One region of the Lysinibacillus sp. A4 genome, then DNA from elsewhere that is predicted to be linked to it. Evidence: a T-box and tRNA genes for the amino acid it is inferred to sense, from the RefSeq annotation. Region 1 holds a T-box; the other holds one or more tRNA genes.

Region 1 (13,065 bases):
ACAGCTACCGTCAGCTTATTTTCGGAATAGCTAAATTGACATTTATTGATTCCTATTAGCATAGGAACATGTCCACCCTTTACCTGCTCACGAATAATATTTGAGTAGCAATCAACATGATGGAGCGTATTAGCTGTTTGGAAAGTTATTCTTTTTTGATCTTCACGAATGGAAAAGGTGGAAAGTTCTTTTAGAGAGAGGTTCAAGTCGGAAACAAATAGTTCCCACTTTGTTTGTTCATCTGTTAGCATAGTTGATTTCATTTCTGCAAACCAAAGTATTATAAGGACAAAAAAATGAGAAATAAGCACAAAAACGACTAATTGAAACATAGCTTCTATTAATGTATAGCCTTTTTCATTCATGAGGCTTCACCTGTCACTTGGATACATTTTTGGCGTGACTCCTGTAAATTTTGAAATTGGACACAAATTTGTTGTTCGTCAACGATCCAATGATAAGCAACCTGTTCAATGGTCCGAGAGCCCTCTGTTACTTGAATCGCATGGTACTGTTTTAAACCTTCGTATGCTGTTTCAGCTGCAATTAGCTCCATTTTTTTATTAGCAAGATTTGTTTTCATCGTATAGGTAATGGGGATTAACGAGGTACAAAGTAACATCAAAATACCCACACCTAAAATAGTTTCTACAAAAGAATAGCCTGACTCATTCAATCCTAGCTCTCCCTCGCCCTAATGTTATGATTACTTTTTTCTTGCCCTGTGGTGTTTTAAATGCCATGGTGCCTGCTGACATCACATTGCCGCTGTAGTTATAGACAAGTGTTTGAATGGAACTCTCAGCTGGCAAAAATTCAACCCCCTTCGGAAAAGAACGTTCATATAAATGAGTATAAATATCTTTTTGAATAGTATAACGATTTATTGAACCTTCCATTTTCAAGGCTATATATTGTCGTTGGCTCATACTATAGGTTTGAATATATTGAATATCTAGCTGTAATTGCGTAAAAAATCGTTCTAATTCCTTGGTTTCTGCTATTTTCAATGAGAATTTACTAACAATTGCTGTTAAACTCATAACAAGAAATAAGACAACCAGCATTTCAAGAATGGTAAAACCGCCGTTTTTACGAACATTCATTAGCTATCCGTACCTGTTTCCAAGTTGACATTGGCTGGACGTACCTCTCCCTCATTAGTAATCACTATTTCTTCTTTATTTGGGCAGGTTGTTTCATTTTCCTTTAAATAGCCCTTTGCCACTAAATCCTCTAAGGTAGGATAAGCCATATAATCTACACGATACGCCTCTACTTGACCTTGTACCATGCTTATATAAGCCGTACAGCCTTTCTTATCTATTGTGGCGAAATGCTTTGTAACATTTGGGATTGTAATTAAAATAAGAATAGATATAATTAACAAAACTATAAGCATCTCAATTAAAGTAAAACCATCTTGTTGGTTAAGACGTTTCATCATCTTCCTCCTAAACTAATTCAATCATGTGATAGATGGGTAATAATAAACTGATATAAGCCGCTATTATACAAGCAGCTATAAGGATAAAGAAACTAGGCTGCACAAACGATAATATTTTTTGCAAAAGCTGTTCCTGCTTTTCCATTAATAAATCGCTATACAATATTAACTCTTTTGCTAAATAACCGCTGTGCTCGCCATGCTCAACGAACATCGGAAAGTCCTTTTGAAAAACGGCCATGATCGTTACCGCCTGTGTGAGTGATTCTCCAAAGATGACTCTATCTTTTATACGCTGTGAAAGAACTTGAAGAAATGGTTGTAGTTGCTGTTCCTCTAATAGCTGTAGGCTTGCTTGTAATGAAAATCCACTTTGTAGTAAGCTTCCTAAATAAGCAGCAAATTGCCTTGTCAAAGTCAACCTAAAATAGCGTTGTAGAAAGGGGATTTTTAATAAGACTGTAAGTTGATGAGCAACAGCTTGTCGTTTAAGATAGAATCGAAAAAGGAATACGCTACCTATTACTATGAACATGGTCGAGATAACTACATCTGGAACATGCAATAACAGATTGGACAATGCAATGCTTGTCTCCTCTGTTTCAGAGGTACGACTGCCGACCATTCTTTCAATGTTCGGCAAAAAAAATGTACGAAACACAAAAAATAATAACAATAAAAAGATAATCAGTGTGACAGGATAGATCAGCAGCTTGATTAACTTTTTTTTAGTCTTTTCACTTACTGTTATCTGTTTAGCTACACCTTCAAACGCTTCTATCATATGACCATTGTTTTCCGCCACCTTAATTGCCATTAAATAATGATTCCCTAGCTGTAATGTTTCAAATATCCCTGCAACGCCTACTCCTTGTCTGAGCTTTTCATCAATTTGCTGTTGTATGTCCTCATGTGCTTCAATATGATGAGGTAGTAGCATGGAAATAGCTTGGGGAAATAAATATCCTTCCTGCATTAATACACATAAACGATTGAAAAGCTGAGCTTGCTCCTTTACCCGCCATTTCGTAGCCCGATTATAAAAAAGAGCCATTTTATCGATGTATGTTTGTAACTGCATATAGGCTCTCCACTAATTCTTTTTGTCCCATTAATGTTAAATCATAAGGAAGTTTGTAATTGCCCTTATCTTTGATGGCGGTGATGGCTCTTGATAGATGGTCATCATGTAATATCTCATAGACAGCTCGACGTTCTTCATGTATAGCTGAGGTTTGAACAAGCATTTGGGCAACTATACCGATAACCGTTTGACGAAGCTCTTCTATCGACACACCTAAATCCATTAAACGATAGAGACAATTAATGGAGTCTTTTGCATGAATAGTGGAGACAACTAAGTGCCCTGTTAAAGAGGCTTGGATGGCAATATTTGCTGTTTCTCTATCGCGAATTTCACCAATCATAATGACATCAGGTGAATGGCGTAAAATGGCTTTTAATCCTGCAGCATACGTAACGCCTGCTCGCTCGTTGACTTGAATTTGAAGTAAATTGGCTTGACTGTTTTCTACAGGGTCTTCTAAAGAGATTACATGTCGATTCAATTCTGTGGAACAGTAGTGGATGAGGGAATAAAGTGAAGTAGACTTGCCAGAGCCTGTTGCTCCCGTAAAAAACAGAAGACCTTGTCGGTTTTGTATCAGCTCCATGAGTTGGTGAGCTGCGCTTTTGGAAAAGCTTAGGGAAGTTAGTGGAAATGCATGATTTTGGAGAAGTAAACGAATAATTAAGCTTTCTTTTAAAAATACAGAAGGAAGTGTGGATACTCGAAACGAATAAGAATTTTGCTCCATTGCCTTTTGAAAGGCACCGCTTTGAGGTTTACGACGCTCACTAATATCTAATTCTGCAAGAAATTTATAGTAAGAGATCATTCTTTCTGCAAGTTCATAAGGTAGCTCACCAGCTTGTAGAAGTTTATCATATTTTCGAAAATAGATCCGATACTTTATGTTTCCTGGAACTAGCAATAAATCGGATGCTCCAAAATGATAGGCCTTTAGTAAAAGTTGCTCACATTTTTGTTCGACAACTGTTTCAAAATTCTGCATATATGCACCTCTCTTTTAGTTCATTCGAATATGACCGCTCTATTCGTTATTTCCTAGTATAAAGAGGAACTCGCCACGAGAAAAGCCCTTTTCAGAAAATAAAAATTTGTAAGTTAATTTTCTACCAAAAATGTTTTTTGCTATAAAAATGTGGATAAAGTGCAATTTTCCACTAAAAAAGAATATAAATACATGAAAAAATTAATATTTATGCCGAAATGAACTGTATCTTTTTCAATAATACAATATAATAGTATCAACATGATTATTTTCCTAACACTTGGTAGACGAACATAATTTTTATAATAAATTAAAGAGGTGAAGCTCATGATCCATCCATTAAAAATTACTAGTACACTAGCGGATGAAACAAGATACTCTATTTATGAGTACATATTGCAAGAGAAAAAAACAGTTACTGTACAACATATTGCTGATAAATTCGGTATCCATCCAAACGTTGCTCGACTTCATTTAACGAAGCTTTCAGAAATAAATATTATTACAGCTGACTATGTAAAAACAGGTAAAGGTGGCAGACCTGGACGTGTTTATAAAGCTTCAGAAAAAGGCGTATCTCTTACTTTTCCAAGACGCGAGGAAGATCGTTTATTAAAATGGACGATACAATTAATTGAAGACTTTGGTCCATCTGCATTAACAAAGTGCCAGGAAATTAGCTACCAAGACGGCTACCAGCAAATGAAAAATTATATGAGTGCTGAATTGACAGTAAGTAATTCTCTTTCCTTCGATGAAAAGCTTCAGCTATTAACGGACAATGCCGCTTTAATTGGCTATATTCCACAAATTCAACAAACTGAGCAAGGAAAAAAAGTTATCTTCTCCATTTTCAATTGTCCATTCCAGGAGCAACTGACAGCCTATTCTGAAATTGTTTGTTCATTACATGAATCCTATTTAAAAGGTCAATTAGATGCATTGTTTACGAATAATGAATTTGTGCAAATGGAAAGTATGATACATAATTGCGATTTATGTAAATATGAAATAAACGTGACAGAAATCGATAGCTAGATTAAAAATCCATTTGTTTGTCACAAACATGGAGAAGTTCCAGTTTACAGACACCTTTCATATCATTTATAATGAGTAAGAGATTATTGTGTCGTGGGCAAAAGGAGGGGAAATTTCATGGATAATATGTATAAAGTTATGGCATTCTGGACAGGTATTTTTGCCGTTATGTTCTACCTTGGAGGTATGAACGAGGTATCGCTATTATTCTTAGGTAATACAGGTTTATTCTTATTATTAGGCTTCTTAAACCTTTCAGAACGTATGTACATGTACATTTTCGGAGCATATTTAACTGTATTCTTCGCTGGCTTCACGTACTATACAACATTCATTCACGTACCTGGTGGCGGTCATTAATACAAACAAAATCGCGTATCTCACTTTCGGTGAGATACGCTTTTTTATGTGCTAAAACAGTTTATTGTCCCTATTTTAAAATCCATTTAAAAAAGGATTTGTCTCCATTTCTGCACCTACCGTTGTATAATTACCGTGTCCAGGATAGATAATAGTATCCTCAGGTAATGTCAACAGTTTATGATGGATAGATTCCAATAAAATTTTGGTTGATCCACCTAATAGATCTGTACGTCCTACACCTTGTTCAAATAACGTATCTCCCACGATGGCAAAACCGTCATTTTCAAAGATATAAGAAATACTCCCCGGTGAATGCCCAGGTGTAAAAACAGCTTGAAACACAAAATTACTTATTTCAATTTGCTGCTCTTTTTTGATGATTGTATCTTGCGCTGGTGCGGCTACCCTATAATCTGGTAATGCAGGATATTTACTAGAGCCATTCTTCGTTGGATCTGCTAGCCAACTAACTTCCTTTTCATGAATCCATACAGGAACGTCAAATACCTCACGCACTGCATCTACTGCCCCTATATGATCAAAATGGGCATGTGTTAAAAAGATAGCAAGAGGTTTTAAGCCGTTGCTACGGATTGTTTTAATTAGACGCTCCGCCTCTTCACCTGGATCAAATACGATACATTCTTTTTCTTTATTCGATACGATATAGCAATTCGTTTGGACGGGACCAAGAGAATAACTTCGTACGTTCATCATAGTTATCACCTCAACTTCCTATTATACAGGCTTTGCCACAATTTGACGATAAATGTTCATAGTTTACAGTATTTTAGTCCTCGACAAAAACAAGTAGAACGTTTACAATTAAGGAGGAATATTGTTTGCGACATTCATTTTCTGATGTCGAAAGGAGTGTCTATTTTTAATGAACTTATTAATGGTTATTTTTGGTCTAGTAGCGATTTTAGCTGTATTTGGTACATTCCAAGCAATTAAAGAAAAGAACCTATTAAGCGTTGTTTTCAACTTATTAAGTGCTGCTGTATTCGGATGGTTCGTCATCATGACGATTGTTCACAGCGGTTACCCACCAAAATTACACTAAAATTCAGACAGAAAAAGAGCAGTCTCTTCGGAGATTGCTCTTTTTTTGTCTATTATTACTTATTGAATTGAAGAAACCGCTTCTTGCCGATTTGTAGAACATCATTATTCATTAATACTTGTGATATGTCATCCATCGCCATTTTTTCTCCATTCAAGGATACTCCTTTTTGCTTGATTACCCTCAAAAACTCACTCTTACTTTGAATAAAACCCATTGCCACTAGTTGTGGAATGATATCCACGATTCTTTCCTTATCAATTTCTAAGAGCAGTATAGGAATGTTTTTCGGTATTTCCTTTTTTTGAAATGCTGCTTCAAAATAAGCTTTTGCTTCCTCCACTGCTGTAGATCCATGGTATAAAGCCGTTATAATTTCTGCTAATAGGAATTTCAAATCGCGGGGATTCTCTCCCTTTTGTAGTCTATCTTGAATAGCCTGCACGTGTAGTGGATGCTCATCTGTTGCTAATTCGAAATATTTGATAATTAAAGTATCTGGTACTTCCATCACCTTTTTAAACATAATCTCAGGTGCTTCATTGATGCCAATATAATTACCTAAACTCTTACTCATTTTTTCAATACCATCTAACCCCTCTAGTAAGGGCATAAAAATAGCAATTTGTTTTTCTAATCCTCGATGCTTTTGTAAGGTGCGTCCCATTAAAATATTGAACGTCTGATCCGTTCCACCTAACTCTATATCTGCCTCAAGTTCTACTGAATCATATGCTTGCATAAGCGGGTAGAAAAACTCATGTATACCAATTGGGATGTGCTGTTGGTAACGTTTCTGAAAATCTTCGCGCTCTAGAAGTCGAGCAACAGATGTTGTGGCTGCTAGCTTGATGACTTCTTCAAAGGACAGCTTCGCTAACCATTCACTATTAAAACGAACCGTTGTCTTGTTCGGATCTAGTACTTTAAAAATTTGCTCACAATAAGTTTGGGCGTTTTTCTTCACTATATCGTCATTTAAGGCTGTTCGCCCCTTAGCTTTACCTGTAGGATCGCCAATTCGTCCTGTAAAATCACCGATAACAATCACTGCATGATGGCCTAAATCTTGCATTTGCTTGATTTTCCGTAGAACAACCGCATGACCTAAATGAATATCTGGTGCGGACGGATCGAGCCCTAGCTTAATCGTTAAAGGTCGCTGTTCTTTATACGATCGCTCTAATTTTTTAAGTAAATCCTGTTCATCAACAATCTTGCTAGCACCTTTCTTGATAATCGCTATTTGCTCCTTTGGTGTAAAAAACATACGAAACATCTCCTTGTAATATTAAATATTAATATTGCAAGTTCTATAAGAGTATATGGGGTACCGATTTTGTTGACAAGGCCTTAATCACTTTACACGTTTTGGCTTAGAAGGCATAAAAAAAACGCCTTTAGGAAATTCCTAAAGGACGTAGATAAACGTGTTACCACCTTTTTTCGAGAGCTATTCACATAGCTCTCCTCAACAAGTACAGCCATAGCGATACTTTTGCAATGATTACGGATGCAACCCCGTCGTAGCCTACTATAGTTTCGGTACGCAGCTCCAAGATGTATTCACTTTAATATCCCCTTGCGCCTCTCAACAACCGGCTACTCTCTGTCAGTTCCATTAAAGTTACTCGTTCTTTTCGATGCCTTTCACTCTTATACTCCGAAATGCGAAAAACAAATCTTCGTTATGCAGATATTTACACTTATTATAATCGTATCTTGCTATTTGTCAATAAAAAGAAATGTTCAATAAAGTGTATTCACGTTGCATAGTGTTGTAAAACATTGCGAAAGATGTTTTCGTTAGCATAGGCTTCACAAAAATTTTATGAATGGATGCTTGAGACTCATTCCTTTTTATCAGCAATATAAAAAGAGAGATCCCCTATACGAGATCTCTCTTTGATTATTTAACTGAATCCTGCTTTAAATTACCTGTTTTTTCGTCATAGAAGCGAAGTAAGTCTCCATTAATGATGGCATCAGAATTTTCTAGCTCCATTGTAGCACGATCAGCATAAGACTGACATGGCTCACCATCTATTTCTTCGCCAGTTGCTTTGTCATAGCAAGCTTCACCAGCATAGACGTATTTATCTGTAATAAAACGTCCATCACGGAAGACTACAAAGTCCTCATGCTCTGGAGAGAATAAATCTGCACCCATTTGCATATCTTTTGACGTTTCAACGCCAAGAAGGTGTAAGATCGTTGGACGTAAATCCATTTGTCCTGAAATCTCAGCCATTTCTTTTCCATCGCCAGCTCCTGGGATATGGATGAATAAAGGTACTTCTTGAAGCATTGCATTATCCATTGGTGTAATTTGATCTTTTCCTAAATATTGCGCCATTGCTTTATTATGGTTCTCAGAAATACCATAGTGATCCCCATACATCACAATAATAGAATTATCATAGACACCTTGATCTTTTAACTGTTGGAAGAAGTCTTTTAAAGCCTCATCCATGTAACGTACTGTTTGGAAGTAACGATTTAATGTACCTGAATTTGAATCATATTCAGGAATCATAATATCTTCTGGATCCAATGTAAATGGATAATGGTTCGTTAAAGTAATCAGTCTAGAGTAGAATGGCTGAGGCATATCTTTCATTAAAGCAGCTGATTGCTCTAAGAATGGAACATCTTTCATTCCCCAGTTTACAGCTTGCCCCTCTTCCACAGTATATGAATCTATATCGTAGAATTTATTAATTTTTAACGATTGATACATCATGTCACGATTCCAGAATGATTTATTATTAGGGTGCATGACATTTGTAAAGTATCCATTTTCTCCAAGGCGTTCAGCCATTGAATTATACGTATTTCCACCATGCGTGAAGAATACAGCACCTCGACCTAAACCAAACAATGAGTTTTCAACAATAAACTCCGAGTCAGATGTTTTTCCTAAACCTGTTTGGTGATAGAAGTTACTGAAATAATACGTATCTTTATCCTTTGTTAAAGAGTTTAAGAATGGCGTAATTTCATGACCATTCATGTCATTATTAATGACAAAGTTTTGTAATGACTCCATCGATACCACAATCAGGTTACGACCTTTATATTTCCCAAACATCTCTGGATTTACAGCAGCCTGATTAGAACGTATATAGTTGTTCACTTCTACTAGTTCACTACCATCAGCTAACGCACGTTGTGCAGATGATTTAGATTGAATATAAATGTCATACAAGTGGTAATTGTACGTACCAATGTTTTTTACTAATAATTCGCGGTCAAAACTACGTGTTAGTAATTGTGGACGCTCAGTTTCTGCTAATCCTAAATTTAAGAATGTCATTGCTATTGCAAGCACAAAGAATGCACGACGGAATTCAATATTCACTTTAAATGCATCTTTCATTTTTGGTAAAAATTTATTCGCTAAGATTAAGATCACGACATCAACGAAATATAATACATCCCAAGGCTCAACAATGGCTGCTACTGATGTTCCTAAGTCACTAAAGTTACTTGTTTGGAATAATACTGGTAGCGTAATAAAATCATTGTAGAATCGATAGAACGCTACATTTCCGTATAAAACAATGGACAAAATAACGCTGACCGTAATCAAATAACGATTTCTAGCTTTTGCTGATTTAAAGAATAGTGATAAACCATACGTAAATAGCAAGAAGCTTAATGGATTAATAAATAAAATAAACTGTTGCATTGCATTTTCAATTTTCATTTCAAAGCTTGTGTGGTAAACAATGACCGTTTTGATCCAAGTTGCTATAATTGCTAGTATCATAAATGAATGTTTAGGCCACTTTATTGATTTCATTCCTAACATCCTCCCTACTTCCTTACAAAAAAATAATAATTTTTTACATTTTGTTTCGGAAACAAAATATATCTTAATCCTTTTTTAACAGATAATCAACACATATCTTGTGGAAAATTTTTTCACCCTGCTCTTTCTATGCACCAGATATCTATATATACGTTTTGCATTGTAAAAAGTTTCATAAAAACATAAAAACAGCGGAAACCCACTGTTTTTAAGAATATTACATACATGTTACATTAATTTTACAATACCCAATTACATTATATTTCAAACATTACTTTTTATGCTCTTCCATACGAAGTCTTGTTGTTTCTTGTCGAATAAGCAGTAGGGCCATCTGATAATCTTTTATGTCTAGTACATTCGCTTTATAGAGCTCACGTATTTCATCCTCCATCAGCATTAAATCGCCAATAGGATCACGTGTATAAATATAGGTACCATATGTTTTCAAGAGTTCATAAATATCTAGCATTTTATCCATTTTCGTTCGCTCCTCGTTGTGCAACACAGTCAATACGTTTTGTGGGCGTCACAATGATATCTACTGGGCAATCATGTGCTTCAGTAGGAACACAATCAATGATTTGCTCATCAAAGAGTAGCGACATCAGCTTACCCTTCTTATAGTTTAATACATAGCGGTCATAATAACCACCGCCATAGCCGATTCGATAACCGTATGGATCAAAAACAACGCCTGGTACAACAATGATATCCATCTCATTTGCGTCAACAAACTCACTTTTTGCTGGAATGGGCTCACGCAAATGCATATATACAGTTTCAAGCTGTGCAAATGATTCAATGGCAAAAAACGACATTTCTCTTGTTTTCGGGTGACATTTAGGAACTGCGACCTTTTTACCTAGTTTCCATAATTCCTCAATTATAAGAATTGTGTCGACTTCTGGCTTATTTGAAATGGTCATGCCAATTATATTTGCTTCTATTATATATGGTTCCTGTAGCACCTTTTTTAAAACAGCTAATGATTGACGATGATAGTCCTCATCCGTCATAGTTGCAAGGGCTTGGCGTACCGTGTTTCGTAAAGTTGTTTTATCCATCTAGGCTACCTCCTATATCGTAAAACTTCATATCCTCCTGGAATTGTTACATTGAATGATGTGATAAAATGTAGAAAGCCAAAACCACTTGTGGTTTTGGCTTAATGAGCGATTACTTAGTTTCACGGTGAAGAGTGTATTTCTTCTCGCGAGAGCAATATTTTTTAAGTTCAAGACGCTCTGGATTGTTACGCTTGTTCTTTTTAGAAATGTAGTTACGTTCGCCGCAATCTGTGCAAGCTAAAGTAATATTTACGCGCATCATTAACCCTCCCACTCTATATCAAGAATTTAAATTTGAGCATGATTTATACGACTAACCTATTATAACATAAACTGAAAAAAAATCTACCTTCATTTCATATTAAGTTTGCATATGGTAAAATATCTTATAATTACATACTACATTGAGGTGAAGCTATTGGATTTATCCATCGTATTAATGAGTATTGGCATTTTTCTGATCATCGTTTCGTTCTTTTTCAAAAATAGCTCGAAAAAAATCGAACAAGATGTCGAAGAATTATCTATCTCCATCTTCCAAGAAACGAATAATTTAAAGCGTCGTCTAAAGATTGTGGAGGAAGAACTTTTACTAGGGCCTGAGTTCCAAGTGAAATCAAAATCAAGTATCCCTCCAAAAGGCCAAGATTCTAAAGTGCATCAAGTCATGCAGGCTGTTCAACAGGCTGCACAGGGGGCAAAAGTTGGACAAACAACAGCACAAGCAAAACCGATTCATCAAATTATTATTAGTCAGGTACTTGAATTAAATAAACAGGGTCTTTCTATAGCAGATATTAGTATTCGCTCAAATTTAACAGAAGAGCAAGTTCGGCAAGTGATTGCAAACGGGGGGCGTTGATTGATGAATATGTCTGCCATTCGCGCATTTGGTATAGCCATTTTTCTTGTTGGGGCATTGCTTGCACTCGCAAACCACTTCGATGTAAATATTGGTCTTCCTACCAAGGAATTTTCCAATCAACAACAGGTAAAAGAACTACAAAACAAATTAAGTAAGGCCAATCAAGAAATTGCCTCGTTAAAGGATCAATTAAAGCAAGTACATACGACTGAAAAAACTTCGACAACAGATGCATCTGAACAAGCTGATGAAGAAGCGGATACAGATGTTACAACGATGTCTCTGCAAATCTATAGTGGTATCACACCGTATAGTGTGGCACAAAAACTTGAAGACGGTGGCATTATTACCAATAGTGTTGAAATGGAGTTACTACTCGCTAACCCTAAATATGCTAGAAGCTTACAAATCGGCTCCTATGAGGTCAATTCTTCCATGACTTTAGAAGAAATAGCTAATTTAATTACAGGCAAGAAACAATAACATAAAAAGCTGTCGCCCATTCAGATATGAGGCGACAGCTTTTTTATTACGCTAAACTTTCTAGAAAGGCTTGCATCATCATACTGCCTTCTTTTGTGCCAATTGATTCGGGATGAAACTGCAGCCCATAAAGAGGATATTCTTTATGTTGGATGGCCATAATCTCTCCGTCATCCCCCGCTGTTGCGAGTATCTTAAAATCCATGTGTAAAGTTTGTTCTTCAATAATAAGTGAATGATAGCGCATAACCTCGATATCTCCATCTAATTTGGCAAATAAACCCGTTTGCTCGTATTGTAATGGGGACAGCTTTCCGTGCATAATGTTTTTGGCCTGCACAATATTTGCGCCAAAAGCCAGCCCTATCGATTGGTGCCCAAGACAAATACCTAAAATAGGGAATTTTTGATAGAGTTCCTTGATGACCTCTATCGTTATCCCTGCTTCATTTGGCGTTCCTGGCCCTGGTGATAAAATGATGGCTTCTGGCGATAGTTTTTGAATTTCTTCTATAGTAATGGCATCATTTCGTACAACCTTGACGCTTTTTCCAAGCATACTGATTTGTTGAAATAAATTATAGGTAAAAGAATCGTAGTTATCTATTATTAAAATCATTTTTTTACCTCCAATAGGGCACGTGCCTTATTCAGTGTTTCTTCATATTCTGACAATGGAATCGAATCATAAACAATACCTGCTCCTGCCTGTACATGTGCCTTTTGATCCTTAATGAGCATCGTGCGAATCGCGAGGGCCAAGTCCATATCACCAGTTGTCGAAATGTAGCCTACTGCTCCCGCATATACCCCACGCTTTACTGGTTCTAATTCATTAATCAGT
Region 2 (17,398 bases), on a different contig from region 1:
CATCTCCACGACCTTCAAACCAGAAGTAACCGTCTTCATCACATTTTGCTTGATCACCTGTAATATACCAATCCCCACGAAATGCAGCTTGTGTGCGCTCTGGTTCTTTATAATATTCTTTAAATAAAGCTGGTGAAGATTTGTGAACAGCAATATCACCAACTTCGCCAACTGCTGCTTCATTCCCTTCATTGTCGATAATACGTACAATATTACCTGGAGTTGGAACACCCATAGATCCAGGACGTAATTCTGTGTTTTCGAGTGTACCAATTAATAGTGTGTTTTCTGTTTGTCCATAGCCATCACGTACTTTTAGTCCAAAATGATTCATAAATGTTTCGATAACTGGGCGGTTTAAAGGCTCACCAGCAGAAACGGCACTACGTAGAGATGATAGATTGTAGTCTTGTAAATTATCGATTTTCGCCATAATCCGGTATTCGGTCGGTGTACAACAGAGAACATTAACTTTTTCATCCTGCATTAATTGAAGATAGGTTTTTGCATCGAATCCACCATGATAGACAAATGCAGTAGCGCCCAGCATGATTGTTGATAAAAAAGGACTCCATATCCACTTTTGCCAACCAGGAGCAGCTGTTGCCCACACGAGGTCTCCTTCACGTACACAAAGCCATTTTGAAGCCGCAGTTCTAATATGTGCATATCCCCAGCCGTGTGAATGAACAACGCCCTTAGGTTTACCAGTTGTACCAGAAGTATAAGATAGGAATGCCATGTCATCGCGTGTAGTAGCTACAGCTGTAAATGTAGCTTGCTGCTTGCTTGCTAATTCATCTAAAGAAGTCCAATCTCCTTTCGCAGCACCAATCACTAGTTTATTTTTCAATGTGTCTACAGAAGAAGTAATTTGATCAACTTCACTAGTAAAAGCCTCATAAGCAATAACTGCACTAGCAGAAGAATGTTCCATCCGATATTCTAAATCGCTTGCACGTAGCATCTCTGAACATGAAATGGGTACGATACCAGCCTTTAAGCAGCCTAGAAAAACGAAATAAGCTTCTGGAAGTCGAGGAATAATAACTAATACACGATCACCTTTTTGAAGCCCCTTCTCCGTAAAAGCGTTTGCGTATTGATTCATTTTTTGGCTAAGTTCCACATAAGAAACTGTACGTCTCTCTTGTTGTGTATTCAACCAACGTATTGCTTGGCGATCACTATCTTGCGAAAATTTTTCTAATTCCTCTGTGATGTTATAAAATTCAGGTGCAATTAAATCATTTGATACCATCTTGAACATCCTCCCCCAGAAAATTTGATAGAAAATTCATAAAACTATTTTTATTTTAACAATTACAATAATATACAGCAAGAATATTTAGTACGTTAAATAGAAATATTAGAATTAATAGAGAACTATTATGCTTTCAGACGAATGTAGAAGCAGACTTCGACAAAAAATATAAAAATTTTCACAAAATGTGTTGCATTATTTAGAATGCTTGCTATAATAATAAATGTACTTAAGAGGTTGTTTAAAACCGAAGTGAATAGCATTGTTCCGAAGTAGCTCAGTTGGTAGTAGCACCTGACTGTTAATCAGGTTGTCGCAGGTTCGAGTCCTGCCTTCGGAGCCATTTTTTTGTCCTTTTTTCAATCACTATAATACATAAAATAATTTGTGAAAAAGCATTGCAATTATTAATTAAAAATGTTATTATAATTCTTGTCTTGTTGAGACGTAATATTGGCCCCTTGGTCAAGTGGTTAAGACACCGCCCTTTCACGGCGGTAACACGGGTTCGAATCCCGTAGGGGTCACCATTTAAAAATTTAGGCTTTATAAAGAATATAAACTGTGATATAACACCTGTTTCTATGGAGGATTAGCTCAGCTGGGAGAGCATCTGCCTTACAAGCAGAGGGTCGGCGGTTCGAGCCCGTCATCCTCCACCATTCTTATTGTGTTATTTCGGAGGGGTAGCGAAGTGGCTAAACGCGGCGGACTGTAAATCCGCTCCTTAGGGTTCGGCGGTTCGAATCCGTCCCCCTCCACCAGTTTTATAAATGATTGGGGTATAGCCAAGCGGTAAGGCAACGGATTTTGATTCCGTCATGCCTAGGTTCGAATCCTAGTACCCCAGCCATTTTTTCTTTTATGAGCCATTAGCTCAGTTGGTAGAGCATCTGACTTTTAATCAGAGGGTCGAAGGTTCGAGTCCTTCATGGCTCACTTTTTTAGAATAAAATTATTCAAAAGTGTTATATTAACTACAGATAACTAATCTCTTGCTGAAAACAGTAGGAGATTTTTTTATGTTATTTATAAATGAATAAATATACAACTTTTTGTCGAGTTGAGCCAAGTGGTATATAGGCTTTACAATATTCTTATAACTTTTAGGGGGTATAGAAACATGAATAAACTTAATATTTCTATTATTGGAGTACCAACAGATTATGGACAAACACGCCGTGGGGTAGATATGGGACCAAGTGCTATTCGATATGCAGGTATTGTTGAACGTTTAGAGGCTATCGGACACGATGTACAGGATCAAGGGGATATTCGTGTTAGTCAAAAGCTTGCAGACGGAGCTGTGGATGAAAAATTACTAAATTTAGAGGAAGTTGTAGAAGTTAGTACTGCATTAGCAAATAGTGTGCATGAAGTAGTGGAACAAAAAAAATTCCCACTCGTATTCGGTGGAGACCATAGCATTGCTATTGGAACATTAGCTGGATTAGGTGAGCATTACAAAAATCTTGGTGTTATCTGGTATGACGCTCATGCAGATTTAAATACACCTGAAACAACACCTTCAGGCAATATACATGGGATGCCGTTAGCCGTTAGTATTGGGCTAGGACATGAACGTTTAGTGCAAATTCGCAACTATGCTCCAAAAATTAAGCCAGAAAACGTGATTATTATTGGAGCTCGTTCAGTAGACCCAGGAGAACGTGAATTGATACGTCAACAAGGAATTAAAGTATATACAATGCATGAAATCGACCGACTTGGCATGACACGTGTGATGGAAGATGCACTTGCTTATTTAAAGGAACGAAATGTTGATGGCTTACATTTATCACTTGATTTAGACGGATTAGATCCACTTTATACGCCAGGTGTGGGTACACCAGTTCCAGGTGGAATTACGTACCGAGAAAGCCATTTAGCAATGGAAATGTTACAAGAATCAGGCATGGTAACTTCAGCCGAGTTTGTAGAGGTAAATCCTATACTAGATGAAAAGAATACAACAGCAAATGTGGCTGTTGCATTAATGGGATCTTTATTTGGTGAAACACTAGTTTAAAGAAAATTTGACAAAAAATTGCCTGTTGTCACATTGCATAAAAATCTTTTGCTATAATTGAATTAAAACGAAACTTTTCTTATCGGTGCTTCGTATAGTATAAGACAGTTGTAAAGGTGGAGAAGTCAACACAATGGATGCGTTAGTAAATAAGAGAATAAAACAAGTGCTTAAAGGCGATCAAAACGCATTTGCCGATATTGTGAGTCTCTATCAGCACAAACTGTACCAAGTATGCTATCGAATGTTAGGCAACAAACAAGAGTCTGAAGACATTGCTCAAGAGGCTTTTGTGCGAGCTTATATGAACTTGCATACATTTGATCAGAAAAGAAAATTTTCAACGTGGCTTTATCGCATAGCGACAAACCTCTGCATTGACCGTATTCGAAAAAAGAAACCGGATTATTATTTAGATGCAGAAGTAGCTGGTACAGAAGGGCTTGATATGTATTCGCAAATCGCAGCAGATGACCAGCTACCAGAGGAGCAGTTAGAACAAATGGAGCTGCAAGATCGCATTCAATATGAAATTGGACGATTGCCGGATAAATACCGTTCGGTTATAGTATTGAAATATATAGAAGAGTTATCGTTACAAGAGATTAGCGAGATTTTAGATATGCCGCTTGGAACGGTGAAAACGAGGATTCACCGCGGACGTGAGGCATTACGTAAGCAATTAAACAATCTGTAGGAGGGGGAGCGTCATGAATACTTGTCCAGAGCATATTATAGACTATATGCATGATTATTTAGACGGTGACATTAGTCGTGAGCATGAGCAAGAGTTGAAACAACACTTGCATACATGTAATGATTGTAAACAGTTGATGCAAGAATTGAGTGAAACAATCGCCTTTGTGAAGAGTGCTTCCCATATTACAGCGCCTCCGGGTTTTGAAGCAGCAGTTATGGCTCGTTTACCAAAACCAAAAAGTCGAGTAGGTATACAAAAATGGATTCGCCGGCATCCGTTCTTTGTGGCAGCAGCAGTATTTTGCTTATTCATGAGTGCTACATTATTGGGTAGCTTCATGGATGACCAGCATTTCTCAGTGACCAAGCAACCTAATTTAGTTGTGGATGGTCAAACAGTGATTGTACCTGAAGGGGAAGTGGTGAAAGGCGATATTGTTGTAAAAAATGGCGATTTGATTGTTGAAGGTGAAGTTGATGGTAACGTCACAGTAATCAACGGGCAATATATGGCATCTTCAGCGGTAGTTTCAGGGAGAATCGAAGAAATTGACGAAGTATTTGAATGGTTATGGTATACAATTAAAAATTCTGTTAAGACAGCCATGACATTTGAGGAAAAAGAAGAAACTAAATAACACTCTATACGTCCTAAAAAATAGTGCACGTGAGAGGCTGAAAGGTCTACTCTTCTGAGTAGACTTTTTATTTGAAAAAAGTTACATTTGATAAGAATGTGATATACTTGAATGTGTATGGATTCGTAATGAAAAGTGGGGGATGCCACGTGCAAATTATCGAACATTTCACGGATTTAACGCCTGTGAATATTGTTATTAACTTCATTGATGTACTGCTCGTTTGGTACGTTGTTTATAAAGTCTTAACCCTCATTAAAGGTACGAAGGCTGTCCAATTACTTAAGGGAATATTCGTCATTATTATTGCACGAATTGCAACAGACCTTTTAGGGTTACAAACACTTGGTTGGATGCTACAACAAGTTATTGAGTTTGGTTTCCTAGCGATTATTATTATTTTCCAACCTGAAATCAGACGTGGTTTAGAACAAATTGGGCGAGGAAAGCTATTCCAACGCTCATCTAGTCAAGAGGAAGAAGAACAAACAAGACTTATTGAGGCAATGAAGAAGTCTGTAAGTTATATGGCTAAACGTCGAATAGGTGCGTTAATTTCTATTGAAAAAGAAACAGGTCTTAATGAATATATTGAAACAGGTATAGGGCTAAATGCTGAAATTTCATCAGAATTACTGATTAATATCTTTATACCAAATACCCCGCTACATGATGGGGCTGTTATTATGCAAAAAGATAAAGTTACAGCAGCGGCTTGCTATTTACCTTTATCTGAAAGCCCATTTATTTCAAAAGAGTTAGGGACACGCCACCGTGCTGCTCTTGGTTTAAGTGAAGTTACAGATGCTATTACAATTGTTGTTTCAGAAGAAACAGGCGCAATTAGTATAACATTAAATGGTAATCTCCATCGAAATCTTTCTCTAGAGGAGTTCGAAACATTATTAAGAAAAATGTGGTTCGGATCAGTACAGGAATCAAATGCATCCTCTAAGTTGACTTGGAGGGGGAAAAAGAATGGATAAAATGATGGATAGCCCTTGGGTACTTAGAATCATCGCGCTATTTTTAGCGTTTTTGCTTTTCTTCTCAGTGCGTACCGAGTTGTCACCTTTAAATAAAGCTACCTCAAATGAACAAACGGATGTTATTCGTGATGTTCCAGTGGATGTTTATTACGATAATGAAAATCTTATTGTGACAGGTTTACCTGAAACTGTGGATGTAACGATAGAAGGTCCGATGGCATTGGTTTTAAAAGCAAAGGGAGCTAAGGATTTTTCTATATTTGCGGATTTGAGCAATTTATTGCTAGGAGAGCATGATGTAAAACTGCAATACGAAAATATTTCAGAAAAGTTAAAAGTGACATTAGACCCTGCAACTGTTCATGTGAATATTGAGGAAAAGGTCACGCAGGAGTTCCGAGTGGACCCTGAAATGAACAAACGTTTAATTGAAGAAGGTTTTATCTTAAAAGAAATGACAGCCAACCCGCCAACTGTTTATGTAACAGGTGCAAAAAGTGCTATTGAAAGCATTAGTTATGTAAAAGCAACTGTTACAGGAGAGCAGGGCTTGAAGCAATCATTCACGCAGGAAGCAGCTGTAAAAGTATTAGATAGAGATTTAAATAAGTTAGACGTGACTATTGAACCTGAAATTGTGAAAGTTCAAGTAGATATAGCGGAGTATAGTCGAGAGATCCCAGTTGTCCTTAACGAAACAGGGCAAGCTGCCGAGGACATTACCATTAACTCATTAACATTTTCACCGAAAATGATTAAAGTGTATGGAAGAAAATCCATTATTGACAGTTTAACATCCATTCCAATAACAGTTGAACTGTCAAAAATTACTGAGTCCAAAACTTATGAATTTGATGTAAAATTACCAGATGGTGTGACAAAAATATCTGACAAGAAAATAAAAGTGAAGGCAGATATTACAAAGGTTGAACAAGAAGAACAGCAGAAAACACCAGCTTCTACAGAGGAAACGCCACCTCCAATTGAAGAACCTGATGTGACAGATGAGAGTACTCCAACTGATAAAAATACGTCAACTGAGGAATCGGAAGATATTGATTCTTAAACAATATGTGACTATAATTTTATTTTGATTCTAAATCAAAAATCCAATCAGGTTTGTAGTTCAGGTTTCATCCAACAAACTGGCAGAGTGGAATATTAATAATTACCAATGAATGAACAAAGGCAGACTTTTCCAAAAGTAAGCGGACAAGTGTCTAATGCTTGATAGAAACTCACTAGGCACTGTCTTGCATTGAAGGAGAGAATAAGTAGAATGGGTAAATATTTTGGAACAGATGGCGTCCGTGGCGTCGCGAATAGTGAATTAACACCAGAATTTGCATTTAAACTTGGTCGTATAGGCGGCTATGTTTTAACAAAAGATGCAACTGACCGTCCAAAGGTTTTAATTGGTCGTGACACACGTATTTCAGGTGAGATGCTTGAAGGTGCACTTGTGGCTGGTCTTTTATCAATTGGGGTAGAGGTAATGCGTCTTGGTATTATTTCAACACCAGGTGTGGCATACCTTACTCGAATTATGAGCGCAGATGCGGGCGTCATGATTTCAGCTTCACATAACCCAGTTGCAGATAACGGTATTAAATTTTTCGGTCCTGATGGCTTTAAGCTAACAGATGCACAGGAAGCGGAAATTGAAGCGTTAATTGATGCGCAAGAGGATAAATTACCACGTCCTATAGGAGCAGATTTAGGATCTGTAAGCGACTATTTCGAAGGTGGTCAAAAATATATTCAATACTTAAAGCAAACAGTGGATGAAGAATTTGATGGTATCCACGTAGCGCTTGATTGTGCACATGGTGCAACTTCATCTTTAGCTACACATTTATTTGCTGATTTAGAAGCGGACATTTCTACAATGGGAGCTTCTCCAACTGGCTTAAATATCAATGATGGTGTAGGCTCAACACACCCAGAAGGACTAGCTAAGTTTGTTACTGAAAAAGGTGCAGATGTTGGTTTAGCTTTTGATGGCGATGGAGACCGTTTAATTGCTGTAGATGAAAACGGAAAAATCGTTGACGGTGACCAAATTATGTTTATCATTGGTAAGCATTTAAATGCGGTAGGGCGTTTGAAGAAGCAAACAATTGTTTCAACAGTGATGAGCAATATGGGCTTCTATAAAGCTGTGGCTGACAATGGTATGCAAAGTGTACAAACAGCTGTAGGTGATCGTTATGTTGTGGAAGAAATGCGTGCGAATGAATACAATTTAGGTGGCGAGCAATCAGGGCATATCGTCTTTCTAGATTTTAATACAACAGGTGATGGCTTATTGACAGGAATTCAGCTTGTCAACATTATGAAGGCGACGGGTAAAAAGCTTTCAGAACTTGCAGGTGAAATGAAAATCTACCCTCAGCGTCTTGTCAATGTGCGTGTAACAGATAAGCATGCTGTGACTGATAATGCGAAAGTAGCTGCAGTAATTGCAGAGGTAGAAGCTGAAATGGCTGGAAATGGTCGTGTTTTAGTACGTCCTTCAGGTACAGAGCCATTAGTACGTGTCATGGTGGAAGCAGCAACAGAAACGGATTGCGAGCGTTTTGTCGAGCGTATTGCAGATGTTGTACGTGTAGAAATGGGCCTAACAGAATAAGAAATAGAGTGTAAACCCGATTTCCGTAAACAGGAAATCGGGTTTACTTATTTGAAAGGAATGTTTTAAATAAGCGAGATGGGGAACAGTAATTAGGAGTCACAATAACAAGGAGTGTTTAATTGATATGGCTAAAATTGCTACAGTTATAACAGATATGTTTGAGGACATTGAGTTTACAAGCCCTAAAGAAGCTTTGGAAGCAGCTGGGCATCAGCTAGTAACAATTGATATCGAAGCAGGCAAGGAAGTTAAGGGTAAGCATGGAGAGTCCGTGAAAATTGATAAAGGCATTGATGAAGTAAAAGCTACAGATTACGATGCATTATTTATTCCTGGTGGTTTTTCTCCTGATATATTACGTGCGGATGATCGTATAGTAGCATTTGCAAAGTCCTTTATGGATGAAATGAAGCCTACCTTTGCCATTTGTCATGGACCACAACTTCTTATTACTGCAAAGACATTAAATGGGCGTGACGCCACAGGCTATAAATCCATCCAAGTGGATTTAGAAAATGCAGGGGCAATCTTCCATGATGAAGAAGTATTTGTCTGTCAAAAACAGCTTGTAACAAGTAGAACGCCAGATGATCTTCCTGCATTTAATAGAGAAATTGTTAAATTATTAGACAGTAAATAAAGGATAGGCACAAGCATTTAAAATGCTTGTGCCTATTTTGTATTATCAAAGTGCTTATGTATCGCTTTGTCTACATATTTGTCACGAAAAAGCTTTAGGGCTAGGTGTTTTTTATAACGAAAATTTGACGGATAGCATATGATTGAGTATGATGGAGAAGTTGAAGATGAGGTCCGACCTTGTCCTTTAACGAGCGCCTAAGGAGGGAAGAAAGCGCAAAATCGGAAAACAATTATAGCGCCTGAGCTGAAGAAATCGGACGAAAAGATCTTCAGCAGACGAGGTGGAGGTTTATCGAAAATTCGGCGGATGCCTCCCAATCGACATACCCGATTGTCATTTTCCATTTTGAAAGCATTTGAGTGATTGAATGTACAGAAAATGGAGAAGGTATTGTAAAAGCAATAGATAAATAGATGAAGCTTCACATATCGAAGATCTCTATTCAGGTGGCTGAGTAGCGTGAGTAGCTTGTGTGTATTGGAGTGCTTTATTTTTATAAAAATAAAGCATCGCTTGTGCATTCAAAAAATTCGATAGGATGAGGCCTAGTTTGTCATTGCATTAAATTGACATTATCGGAGGACGAGAATTATGTGTGGAATTGTAGGATATATTGGTGAATCAGATGCAAAGGAAATTTTATTAAAAGGCTTAGAAAAGCTAGAGTACCGTGGTTATGATTCAGCGGGTATTGCAGTACGTAACGAGGAAGGCGTAACGGTTTTCAAAGAAAAAGGGCGTATTGCAGATTTACGAGAAGCGGTAGATGAAGATGTTGCAGCGAAAATAGGGATTGGTCATACACGTTGGGCAACACATGGTGTGCCAAATCGTTTAAATGCTCACCCACATCAAAGTGCATCAGGACGCTTTACACTTGTGCATAATGGGGTTATTGAAAACTATCACTTATTGCAAAAAACATATTTAAAGGGCATTCCAATGAAATCTGATACAGATACAGAGGTTATTGTGCAATTAGTAGAGTTATTTGTGAAAGATGGTCTAAGCACTGCAGACGCTTTCCGAAAAACATTATCTCTATTACATGGCTCCTATGCACTGGCACTATTAGATGCAGAGGCAGCAGATACAATCTTTGTAGCAAAAAATAAATCACCACTTCTAGTTGGAATTGGTGAAGGCTTCAATGTTGTTGCGTCAGATGCAATGGCGATGCTACAGGTAACAGATCAATACGTAGAGCTTCACGATAAAGAGGTAGTTATCGTACACAAAGCAAGTGTGGAAATTACAAAATTAGATGGTACTGTAGTAGAGCGTGTACCATATACTGCTGAGCTTGATATGAGTGATATTGAAAAAGGCACATATCCACACTATATGTTAAAAGAAATGGATGAGCAGCCTACAGTTATTCGTAAAATCATTCAAGCATATGAAGGTGACAATGGTGATTTAACGATTGATGATGAGGTTTTAGAAGCATTACGAGCAGCAGATCGTTTATATATTATTGCAGCGGGCACAAGCTATCATGCGGGTCTCATCGGTAAACAATATTTCGAAAAAATGGCTGGTATCCCTGTAGAAGTGCATATTTCTAGTGAATTTGGCTATAACATGCCATTACTTTCAGAAAGACCATTATTTATCTTCATTACACAATCAGGTGAAACAGCAGATAGCCGTCAAGTACTAGTAAAAATTAAAGAGTTAGGCTATCCAACTTTAACGATTACCAATGTACCTGGCTCTACGTTATCACGTGAAGCTGACCATACCTTGTTATTACATGCAGGTCCAGAAATTGCTGTAGCTTCTACAAAAGCTTATGTGGCACAAGTAGCAGTCCTGGCATTAGCAGCCTATGTGACAGCAAAGTCAAATGGCAAAGGCTTAGAATTTGATTTAAAACAAGAGCTCGCGATTGCCGCTAATGGCATCCAAACAATAATTGATTCTAAAGATGTGCTAGAAGACATTGCAGAAGATTACTTAAAAATCGCACGTAATGCATTCTTCATTGGCCGTAATATGGACTTCTATGTCAGCCTTGAAGGTGCCTTAAAACTAAAAGAAATCTCGTACATCCAAGCAGAAGGCTTTGCTGGTGGAGAACTGAAGCACGGAACAATTGCCTTAATCGAAGAAGGTACGCCTGTATTTGCACTTGTCACACAAGCATCAGTAGGATTAAACATCCGTGGTAATGTCAAAGAAGTAGCAGCTCGTGGTGCATATCCATGTATTATCGCGATGGCAGGCATTGATGAAGACGGCGACCGTTTAGTCATTCCGCATGTTCATGAATTACTAACACCACTTGTATCAGTAGTACCTTTACAATTAATTAGCTACTATGCTGCACTTCACCGTCGCTGTGATGTAGATAAACCACGTAACCTAGCTAAATCGGTAACTGTTGAGTAGGAACAAAAATTAGATTTAATATGTTGTTGATTTGAAATAAAGTCATACCGTTTGTAAAAAAATCACACCATTTTACCCCTTTGGATACTATTAATCTAAAGGGGTGTTTTTATCCATAGCGAAACACCCCTTGAAACAGAATAGGAGAGCAACATTTCAAATAATGTCCCTTGATATAATTCTCTATGTAATCTAACTATGATTGAACAAGGAGATGGAAGCATGGGTAAGTTAACAGGCAAAATCGCTTTAGTTACAGGATCAAGTCGAGGAATTGGCCGTAGTATTGCATTGCGTCTGGCACAAGAGGGAGCCTTTGTCGTCGTTCATTATGGGAAAAGACGTAATGAGGCAGAAGCAGTTGTTCACCAGATCAAACAAAGCGGAGGAAATGCTTTGGCGATTGGTGCTGACCTTAGTACACTAGATGGTATTCAAGATTTATTTACTACTTTGGATGATACTATTCGGGAATATATGGGCTGTTGCGGATTCGATATTCTTGTCAACAATGCTGGAATTGGTCAAATTATCAGTTTAGAAGAGACGACGGAGGTATCATTTGACGAGGTAATGAAGATAAATGTTAAAGCACCACTTTTTATTACTCAGCAAGCTTTGCCACGTTTAAAAGATGGGGGACGTATTATTAATATTTCATCTTTTGTGACACGTGCAGCTTCACCAAGTGTCTTCACGTACAGTATGTCCAAAGGTGCAATCGATACGTTTACGCGTCTTCTAGCCAAACAACTAGGGAGCCGGAATATTACGGTAAACGCCATCCAGCCTGGGATTATTAATACAGAAATGAATGCTGAGACTTTGAAAAACCTTGATGGACAAAAATATGCGGCTGGTCTTTCAATTTTCAACAGATGGGGAGAGCCCGGGGATGTGGCAGATATTGCCGCCTTTCTTGCTTCATCAGACAGCCGTTGGGTAACTGGTCAATTGCTCGATGCAAGTGGAGGATCACATCTATAGAACATTAATTATCAAGCTTTGTATGGCATAATCCTCCTCAATCAGGCGCTATTGTTGTATAGGCTGTTCTGTTCTTCTTGAATTCACGGAGCGGCGGATTGTTAAGTTAATTAAAAACAAAGTAAAAGCGGTCCTCCACAGATATGATGTGGAAGACCGCTTTTTTGTTATAAGCACATTCACCATTTATTATTGGTTACATCTGATTCGCTTAATCGTATAGTAATAGATTAAGAGATCTATTTAGCTTACGAAGCATTACGCAATGATTTCAGAATTAAACTCAAAATGAAAACTAGTATAATTGCTCCAATGAGGGCAGGGAAGATATAGAAATCAGAAATTTTAGGACCCCAACTTCCAAGAAGCATACCACCAATCCATGCGCCGATAATACCTGCAATAATATTACCAATAATTCCACCTGGGATATCTTTACCCAAAATTATACCTGCAAGCCATCCGATAAGCCCGCCAATTATTAAAAACCAAATGAAACTCATACTATCCATCTCCTATTTTGTATTTTAAATATTTTGTTATAGTGTTTTATAACCTTTATTGAACTCTTTCAAACTATAAGGAGAGAAAAAATTTGTGGAAGTTTCAATGGGGATGATTTTTACTTCTATAACTGTTACAGTAACAGTACATGAAACTACTGAGAAGTTTGCTGCAAGCAAATATCCTCATTTATTTGCTTGTTCCGACTACAATTGTTAAAAGGAGGTGTTGATACATCAGCTCATTTTACATTATTTGTTACACGCTATTATCATCGGTTTAAATATTAGTTAAGGCTGTAACTACACATAATTAATCTCTAAATCTTCCCTGTTAGATAAACAAAGTATCTGAATATCTAATAGGTGTTTTTTATATTTTTAATATATAAAAGCCTCCCGATGTAAGGGAGACTTCTAAGGTTTTAATGAATTCTAGGCCCCTTTGAATTATAGTATAATCAAGAAATTAAGCAAAATTTAAACAAGGCCTTCCTTTGCTATTTTAGTAAATTCTTAAGATTTTTCTAATCAAAATAATCCTACCATTCAAATTACAATCGGTTCGCCTATACTACTTAATCACTATTAACCTTTTGATTAAGCACAGTGGGAAGCTATTCTGCAATTAAAAGGAAATTATTAAAATAGGAGAAAGGGGTATGAAATATGAAAATCCGTAAGATTGATCATGTGGGAATAATCGTGAATGATCTTCCTGCAGCAAAAGCATTTTTTCTTGACTTTGGCCTTGAGGTGCTAGGGGAAGGAAAAGTGGAGGGTGAATGGGTGAAGAGGATGGAGCGAGTAATAGGGCTTCATGATATCAAAGAGGACATTGCAAAATTGCGAACGTCAGATAGTGACGCAAATCTAGAAATAGTAATGCTGCGAACGCCAGACGGTGAGACGAATATTGAACTAGTAAAATTTAACGCGCCATCAAATGAAATAGGCATCCAGCATCCTTTAGCAAATACTTTGGGTATCCAGCATATTGCCTTCAATGTTGAAGATATTGAAGCCCTCGTTAACAAATTGACAAGGAAGGGCGCAGAACTTATTAGTGACATTTATAGGTACGAAAACGCTTATAAATTATGCTACGTTCGTGGGCCAGAAGGAATTATTTTAGAGCTCGCTGAAGAAATCAAATAGAATAGTAATCAACAGCTTGTTAATATGAAAAGAAACCACTGAAATGGTTTCTTTTTTTTCTATAGGGAGTTAATACTTATGCTTACATTTCACCATTTTCTCTCTTGAGATTCTAAATTGATCATATAGTCGAAATAGAAAGCACCATTAAAATGAATAATTCTTCACTAAAAATGAAGATAAAAAAGCAAAAGGCTTTCATAATCCTGATTATTGACATTTATCCAAATAAATTATTGCGTTTTTTCCATTGTTTCGCCCTTTCATAAAATCTATAATAACTCTGTAAATGATAATCATTTTCAATTGAAGTAAATCTGAAAGGGGCAACAAATATGAAGCAGTATATTGGAAAGCGAATTATACTATGGGGGAGTTTCCTCCTGTTGTTATTGATATTAGCGGCATGTAGTTCTAATGGCAACACATCTGATGCGCAGAAAAAGGAAAACGAGAAAATAACTCAATCTGATGTGAAAGCAGAGGAAAGTGAGTCAATTGTTCAATATACAACGATTACAGGTGAACAGGTTGAAATACCTGCAGATCCAAAACGAGTCGTTTATATTGGTCAGACAGTTGGTGATTTCTTGGCGATGGATATTCCGGTTGTTGGTAATAATCTTCCTAAAGATTCTCCTAGTTACTATGAAGGTAAACTTGAAGGAATCGTTGATATTGGTAATCCAGCTGATTTAGAGACGATTTTGACTTTAAAACCTGATCTAATTATTAATGGCTATTACAAGGCGGATCCAAATCTTAATGAAGAATTGTCAAAAATCGCTACTACGATTCCCTTTAATCCTGCTCTTCCTTATACAGAACGAGTAAAAGAGATGGGGAATATCCTAGATAAGCAGGAAGAAGTAGCTCAATTGCTTGCTAAGTTTGAAACAGAGTCTAAACAAATGTTTGACAAGTTTCAATTAACTGAAGGGGAAACCGCAACAGTTTTCTATCAGCTAGGAAAGACGCTTTATGTTATGGGTGATCGTAGCCTAGGTGCTATTATTTATGGGAAAAATGGCTTTGCTGTCCCACCAGCAGTACAGAAGAATATTATTGATGTAGAAGGGGTATCTTTCCTAGAGGTTTCCGAAGAGGTGCTTCCTGAGTTTGCTGGTGATCATTTGTTTGTTATTGTACAAGAGGATAGTGAAAGTGAAGCAGAAGCTGATCGGCTGCTACAAAGCCCGATATGGGGAACTTTGCCTGCTGTCAAAAAGGGGAAAGTTTATGTTGTTCCTAATGAATGGAATACAGATAATTTATTAGCTTTGGAGCAATTGTTCCAAAAGCTACCAGAGTGGATGCGCAAACAGTAAAAATTGTATCCGTGCAATCAATTTTTAAACCGCTAGTATTCTAAATACCACATACTCGAACAATCGTTGATAGTGAGTTATTATATGTTACAATAACGATAATGAGAATCATTTTCAATATTTGGAGAGTTGCTTATGAATCTGGCATCCTTATATATTAGACTACAACACTATGATCGATTTCAAGTTGATCGATTAATGTCAGCTAGTAGCCATAATGAGGGAATAAATAATTATGAAACAAATTTAAGCACGTTATTGATAGCACTTAGTCATGACATACGACTGTATGTAGACAAAATGGCAATCGATCTACGCCAAGGAAGCTGCACGCTCATTTTACCTGTACAAAGCTACACGGTAGAGTCAAGTAACAAAGAGGCACAGCTTGCTCGCTTTACCTTTGAAACTTTTGAAGTAGAAGGAATGACTTTGAACCGAATTGCTCATCCACCCTTGCTTTATGGTTATCCCTATCATCTGTTATTTTCTCAAGTCAAGCAGGTATTAGGAAATGAAGCATCGAACAATAATCAATTTTGTTCCTCTCTATCCACATTAGAAATGGCCATGTTGCAAGGTAGACTTCAGCAAATACTAGCTATGATGGTTCAGTTAGATGAACAAGCTAACCAGATACAGCACGAAGAAAAGACAAAATTGGTTCAACAGACTGTACAGTACATAGAACAGCATTATGATGAGGACTTAACAGTTGAACAATTAGCTAACATGGCTGGTATGGTAAGATGGCAATATAGTCAAAAGTTTAAAATATTGACGGGTAAAAAGCCGACGGATTATTTGACTCATGTACGGATAAACCAGGCAAAAAAACTTCTAAGTAATTCCACTGAGCCATTGAGAAAAATAGCTCGACAAACTGGGTTTAAGGATGAATATTATTTTAGTCGATGCTTTCATAAATTAACTGGAAACACCCCACGTGAATATGCAAACATTCAACTTCATACTCCAGAAAGAACAGTGATCGATTCATTTGGTAGAAAGATTCATGTTCCTAAAGATGCAACACGTATTGTGACTGATGGCAAATTTACACTTGGGGAATTACTTGTTCTAGGCATACCTCCTATAGGGGCGGCCATCTCAATCATGAAAGATAACGTGGTTTATCACAATAAATTAAGGAACATTCATAGTATTGGGCATTGGGTAGATCCGGATAAAATCGCACAGCTGCAGCCAGAGTTATTATTGCTTAGCTATTTTCATCCTGAACATGATTTGCAGAAACTAGATGCGATTGCTCCTACTATTATACTGAATAGCAAGTTTAGTCTATTTGAGCGGTTACGATATATCGCTAAACTATTTGAACGGAGTAAAGCGGCAGAGAAGTGGATTTCTACATATGAGAACAAAGTAAGATTGGTACGTAGGCAATTAGCAGATGTTTATGTTGCTGGGGAGACGGCTACTGTTTATCTCAAGTTAGATACTAAATATTATGTTATGTGTCAGACTGGATTGGCTGCAAGCTTGTATGAATCTCTTGGCTTTCGTCCTACTCCTCAGGTAATGCAGCTAATCGAGCAAGGGCAAGCATGGATAGAAATTCAGCAGCATCAAATAAATCACTATGCTGGAGAGCGTAATTTTATTTTGGCTTCCCCCCAAGAATTACTAACGATTACTCACTGCCCACAAATCGCCACGTTAATCGAGCTAGCTCCTGGTAAGACTCATTTCATAGATTTTATATGGAATCATTGTGATCCCATTACACGTGAACGGTTATTAGAGGTTCTACCGTCTATTTTTAAGAAGAAAGTTATTCGATAATTAAACAGTAAAACTCGATTCATTAATTGGATTGAGTTTTTGCCATTAATCGTATAATTGCTCACATATAAATTTAAAAAATATCCTGATATAAAAATCTTTAAAGGCTGTATGAAATTTCTGGTATAATTACATATATCTATGTTTATTTTAAGGAGTGATTTTATGAAAAAGCTATTTATAATAACTAGTTACTTAGGGTTTTTTATAGTAGGAGGTTTGACTTTTACCTACTTTTCAACAACGGAAGCAGCAAGTGACATGAAAAAAATTAGCGTGTTTCAGGATCCAATTAATTACTATGTAGATAAGGTTGAGAAAGTAC

What was found. The T-box of region 1 lies ahead of tyrS (tyrosine--tRNA ligase). A T-box ahead of a tRNA ligase gene usually reads a tRNA of that ligase, here a tRNA-Tyr.
Region 2: it encodes a tRNA-Tyr, which carries the amino acid that the T-box ahead of tyrS (tyrosine--tRNA ligase) is inferred to sense. The anticodon was not compared.

The regions. Positions count from the first base shown of each region.
Region 1 covers NZ_JANWTB010000003.1:13,284-26,348, forward strand. Annotated here, with positions in the region: gene comGF (competence type IV pilus minor pilin ComGF) at 1-365, opposite strand, end outside; gene NY607_RS05360 (hypothetical protein) at 362-676, opposite strand; gene comGD (competence type IV pilus minor pilin ComGD) at 669-1,106, opposite strand; gene comGC (competence type IV pilus major pilin ComGC) at 1,106-1,444, opposite strand; gene comGB (competence type IV pilus assembly protein ComGB) at 1,455-2,528, opposite strand; gene comGA (competence type IV pilus ATPase ComGA) at 2,503-3,522, opposite strand; gene NY607_RS05385 (helix-turn-helix transcriptional regulator) at 3,850-4,560, shown strand; gene NY607_RS05390 (DUF2626 family protein) at 4,678-4,920, shown strand; gene NY607_RS05395 (MBL fold metallo-hydrolase) at 4,996-5,640, opposite strand; gene NY607_RS05400 (DUF2759 domain-containing protein) at 5,810-5,989, shown strand; gene tyrS (tyrosine--tRNA ligase) at 6,045-7,259, opposite strand; T-box leader at 7,401-7,642, opposite strand; gene NY607_RS05410 (LTA synthase family protein) at 7,899-9,794, opposite strand; gene NY607_RS05415 (YqgQ family protein) at 10,075-10,284, opposite strand; gene NY607_RS05420 (5-formyltetrahydrofolate cyclo-ligase) at 10,277-10,870, opposite strand; gene rpmG (50S ribosomal protein L33) at 10,983-11,132, opposite strand; gene NY607_RS05430 (hypothetical protein) at 11,283-11,735, shown strand; gene NY607_RS05435 (hypothetical protein) at 11,739-12,221, shown strand; gene NY607_RS05440 (anthranilate synthase component II) at 12,268-12,840, opposite strand; gene trpE (anthranilate synthase component I) at 12,837-13,065, opposite strand, start outside.
Region 2 covers NZ_JANWTB010000007.1:258,252-275,649, reverse strand. Annotated here, with positions in the region: gene mbcS (acyl-CoA synthetase MbcS) at 1-1,261, opposite strand, end outside; tRNA gene NY607_RS16405 (tRNA-Asn) at 1,531-1,607, shown strand; tRNA gene NY607_RS16400 (tRNA-Glu) at 1,720-1,794, shown strand; tRNA gene NY607_RS16395 (tRNA-Val) at 1,851-1,926, shown strand; tRNA gene NY607_RS16390 (tRNA-Tyr) at 1,945-2,028, shown strand; tRNA gene NY607_RS16385 (tRNA-Gln) at 2,043-2,117, shown strand; tRNA gene NY607_RS16380 (tRNA-Lys) at 2,131-2,203, shown strand; gene rocF (arginase) at 2,388-3,293, shown strand; gene sigW (RNA polymerase sigma factor SigW) at 3,427-3,990, shown strand; gene NY607_RS16365 (anti-sigma factor family protein) at 4,004-4,630, shown strand; gene cdaA (diadenylate cyclase CdaA) at 4,780-5,616, shown strand; gene NY607_RS16355 (CdaR family protein) at 5,609-6,685, shown strand; gene glmM (phosphoglucosamine mutase) at 6,899-8,251, shown strand; gene NY607_RS16345 (type 1 glutamine amidotransferase domain-containing protein) at 8,379-8,894, shown strand; gene glmS (glutamine--fructose-6-phosphate transaminase (isomerizing)) at 9,489-11,291, shown strand; gene NY607_RS16335 (SDR family oxidoreductase) at 11,514-12,278, shown strand; gene NY607_RS16330 (GlsB/YeaQ/YmgE family stress response membrane protein) at 12,527-12,781, opposite strand; gene NY607_RS16325 (VOC family protein) at 13,451-13,939, shown strand; gene NY607_RS16320 (ABC transporter substrate-binding protein) at 14,275-15,267, shown strand; gene NY607_RS16315 (helix-turn-helix domain-containing protein) at 15,403-17,073, shown strand; gene NY607_RS16310 (stalk domain-containing protein) at 17,239-17,398, shown strand, end outside.